Regions from separate parts of the Enterobacter vonholyi genome, predicted to be linked through region 2. Evidence: predicted binding sites of a transcription regulator. Region 2 holds the regulator's gene; the other holds the start of a gene.
What was found. Region 2 encodes CRP, which controls carbon source genes, mostly activating them, when cyclic AMP is high. Its sites were predicted from a motif close to ATGTGANNNNNNTCACAT; they were not measured.
Positions count from the first base shown of each region.

Region 1 (2,204 bases), 1.9 Mb from region 2:
TCCTCTCTTGTTATGGGTATTTAGCGCAGAAAAACTGTGCCTTTCAGATAAAGTGAAGCCTGTCCGCTCATCAGCACGCGCGAGCCTTTCAGCTCACAGCGCACGTCGCCGCCGCGCGCGGAAACCTGACGGGCAAGCATGGCTGTTTTCCCCAGCTGTTCACCCCAGTACGGGATCAGCATCGTGTGCGCGGAGCCGGTGACCGGGTCTTCCGGAACGGAAACGCCGGGGGAGAAAAAGCGGCTGACAAAATCGTATTCCCCCTCGCCGCGCGCCGTCACGCTTACCTTATGCTCGCCCGGCGTCATCGCCGAAAAGTGTGGCGCAAGCGCCTCGACCTGCTGACGATTTTCCAGCACGATCAGCCATGCGCGCCCCTTACGGGCTTCAACGTAGCGGCTGATACCCAGCGCCGAGAGCATCTCCGGCGGAGGTGTCTCTTGATGGGTTGGACATGCCGGGAAGTCCAGCGTCATCCATTCCCCCTCCCGGGTTACCGTCAAGCGGCCAGAGGCGGTGTCAAAGTGGATCCGCGAGTCGGGGTAATCCAGTTCATTAAACAGAACGTACGCAGCGGCAAGGGTGGCGTGGCCGCAGAGATTGACCTCTGTAAGCGTGGTAAACCAGCGTAGCTCAATGCCCCCTTTAGTGCAGACGAAAAAAGCCGTTTCCGACTGATTATGCTGCTGCGCCATCTTCAGCAAGGTCTCATCGGGCAACCATTCCTTGAGCGGACAAACGGCAGCCGGGTTGCCGCCGAACGTGATATCGCTGAACGCATCGATCAGATAAAAATCAATCTCCTGCATTGTCTTACCGCCTGTTTTTATTGTGTTGTTCTTTTATATTCAATGAAAACAGCGTTCCCGGCTACCGCTTTCACAAGGTAAATTTTGAGATCTGCATCACATAATGGTTGAGTTTTCGCCGTTCAACGTTTTAAGATCGTCTCCTCTTCTTTTCAGCAACGAATCTCCGACATCCCTATGACAACGAACACAGTTTCCCGCAGGGTTGCGTGGCTACGCGTGGTCACGCTGGCCATTGCCGCGTTCATTTTTAACACCACAGAATTTGTGCCGGTTGGGCTGTTGTCTGACATCGCTGAAAGTTTTCAGATGGAAACGGCTCAGGTGGGCATTATGTTGACCATCTACGCCTGGGTAGTGGCGCTGATGTCCTTGCCGTTTATGCTGCTGACCAGCCAGATGGAGCGACGCAGGCTGTTGATCGGCCTGTTTGTCTTGTTTATTGCAAGCCACGTACTGTCGTTTATGGCGTGGAATTTTACGGTGCTGGTCATTAGCCGCATCGGCATTGCCTTTGCCCATGCGGTGTTCTGGTCGATCACCGCCTCGCTGGCTATTCGACTCGCACCGGCGGGTAAACGCGCCCAGGCGCTGAGCCTGATAGCCACCGGTACCGCACTGGCGATGGTGCTGGGTCTCCCGATTGGCCGCATCGTGGGGCAATACTTCGGCTGGCGTACCACCTTCTTCGCTATCGGCATGGGCGCGCTGGTGACGCTGGTGTGTCTGATTAAACTTCTGCCCGCGCTGCCGAGCGAACATTCCGGCTCGCTGAAAAGCCTGCCGCTGCTGATGCGTCGCCCTGCGCTGCTGAGTATCTACCTGCTGACCGCCATCGTCGTGACGGCACACTACACGGCGTACAGCTACATTGAACCGTTTGTGCAGGTGGTGGCGGGCTTTAGCGCCAACTTTGCCACCGTATTACTGCTGATCCTCGGCGGCGCGGGCATTATTGGCAGCGTGCTGTTCGGCAAGCTGGGTAACCGGCATGCCTCGACGCTGGTGAGCTGCGCTATTGGTCTGCTGCTGGCCTGCCTGCTGTTGCTGATGCCTGCCGCGGGCAGCGAAAGCCATCTGGCAATCCTCAGCCTGTTTTGGGGCGTGGCGATCATGATTATTGGCCTGGGCATGCAGGTGAAAGTCCTGGCCCTGGCACCGGATGCAACGGATGTCGCCATGTCGCTGTTCTCGGGAATTTTCAATCTCGGCATTGGCGCGGGTGCGCTGGTGGGAAATCAGGTCATACTGCACGTGTCGATGTCGGCGATTGGCTATCTGGGTGCCATTCCGGCACTGGTGGCGCTGATCTGGTCAGTGCTCATCTTCCGTAAGTGGCCGGTGGCGCTGGAGGAACAGGGGCAGCACGGGTAAGGTTTATTTATGCCGGGTAGC
Region 1 covers NZ_CP162152.1:2,182,880-2,185,083, reverse strand. The annotation lists gene AB3N39_RS10355 (PhzF family phenazine biosynthesis protein) at 21-809, opposite strand; gene AB3N39_RS10350 (sugar transporter) at 987-2,183, shown strand.
Region 1: the regulator CRP is predicted to act here: its motif matches at 894-911, upstream of AB3N39_RS10350 (sugar transporter).

Region 2 (2,204 bases):
CTTTACCTGTGACCACAAAGTGCAGGTTAATATGGGTGAACAGACGTGGCGCCTCTTCACGCCGTTCTGAGGTGAGTTTAACCTCACAATCCGTCACGTCATGACGACCTTTTTGCAGAATCGACACCACGTCAATGGCGCTGCATCCGCCTGCCGCCATCAGCACCATTTCCATTGGGCTTGGCGCTTTATCGCCGGAGTTACCGTCCATTAAAATCTGGTGCCCTGACGCGGATTCGCCCAGGAACGTTAAACCTTCAACCCATTTCACGCGCGCTTGCATATTCTTAAACTCCAACGTTGCATTTTTGGTGACAGATTACGCGTGCGTTACATTTCTCGCAATGGAAGGCGACCTGCATCATGCTGAAGCGAGACACCAGGAGACACGCGGCGAAAGCTATGCTAAAACACTCTGGATGCTACAGTAATACATTGACGTTACACATGTATGCAGAGGACATCAAACTTTACTGGCTGCGAAACGTTACGGTAGCCGACTTCCCAGGGTATGGGTAAGAATTCGATTGCAACCCCAGAGTCCGGATGCATTTGATGACTCTGGTGACAGCTTATAACAGAGGATAACAGCGCATGGTGCTTGGCAAACCGCAAACAGACCCGACTCTCGAATGGTTCTTGTCTCATTGCCACATTCATAAGTACCCATCAAAGAGCACGCTGATTCACCAGGGTGAAAAAGCGGAAACGTTGTATTACATCGTTAAAGGCTCGGTGGCAGTGCTGATCAAAGATGAAGAAGGGAAAGAGATGATCCTTTCTTATCTGAACCAGGGCGATTTCATCGGTGAACTGGGCCTGTTTGAAGAGGGCCAGGAACGTAGCGCCTGGGTTCGTGCAAAGACAGCATGTGAAGTGGCTGAAATTTCTTACAAGAAGTTCCGTCAGCTGATTCAGGTTAACCCTGACATTCTGATGCGTCTTTCTTCCCAGATGGCGCGCCGTCTGCAGGTCACGTCAGAGAAAGTGGGTAACCTCGCCTTCCTGGACGTTACCGGCCGTATCGCGCAGACCCTGCTGAACCTGGCGAAACAGCCAGACGCCATGACCCACCCGGACGGCATGCAAATTAAAATTACCCGTCAGGAAATTGGTCAGATCGTCGGTTGCTCCCGTGAAACAGTAGGCCGTATCCTGAAAATGCTGGAAGATCAAAACCTGATCTCCGCCCACGGTAAAACCATCGTGGTCTACGGAACGCGTTAATTCCGCTTAAACGGCGTGCCATCGCAAGGTGTCACGCCGTTTTTGTCTCTACTCCCCATGTGGCGCAGGCTGATCTATCACCCGGAAGTTAACTACGCACTGCGACAAACGCTGGTGTTGTGTCTACCCGTGGCCATAGGCCTGATCCTCGGACATCTTCAGCAGGGCCTGCTGTTTTCTCTCGTACCCGCCTGCTGCAACATCGCCGGTCTGGACACGCCGCATAAGCGCTTTTTCAAACGCCTGATCGTTGGCGGCTGCCTGTTTGCGGGCTGTAGCCTCGCCGTACAGCTGTTACTGGCTCGTGATATCCCGCTGCCGCTGATCCTGACCGTGCTGGCGATGACGCTCGGCGTCACCGCCGAAATCAGCTCGCTGCACGCCCGCCTGCTTCCCGCCTCGCTGATTGCGGCCATCTTCACGCTGAGCCTCGCCGGGAATATGCCTGTGTGGGAGCCGCTGCTGATCTACGCTCTGGGGACGCTGTGGTACGGGCTGTTTAACTGGTTCTGGTTCTGGCTGTGGCGCGAACAGCCGCTGCGCGAATCCCTGAGCCTGCTCTATGTGCAGTTGGCGGATTACTGCGAGGCCAAATACACCCTGCTCACCCAGCATACCGATCCGGAAAAATCCTTACCGCCGCTGCTGACGCGCCAGCAGAAGGTGGTGGATCTCATAAGCCAGTGCTATCAGCAGCTACACATGCTCGCCGCCAACAAGAACCACGAGTATAAACGCCTGCTGCGCACCTTCCAGGTCGGGCTGGATCTACAGGAACATATCTCCGTGAGCCTGCACCACCCGCAGGAGGTACAAAAGCTGGTCGAGCGCAGCCATGCCGAAGCGGTGATCCGCTGGAACGCGCAGACCGTCTCCGCACGCCTGCGGGTGCTGGCCGATGATATTCTCTATCACCGCTACCCCACGCGCTTTAACATGGATAAACAGCTCGGCGCGCTGGAGAAAATCGCCCGCCA
Region 2 covers NZ_CP162152.1:4,066,711-4,068,914, forward strand. The annotation lists gene AB3N39_RS19175 (OsmC family protein) at 1-283, opposite strand, end outside; gene crp (cAMP-activated global transcriptional regulator CRP) at 595-1,227, shown strand; gene AB3N39_RS19185 (YccS/YhfK family putative transporter) at 1,285-2,204, shown strand, end outside.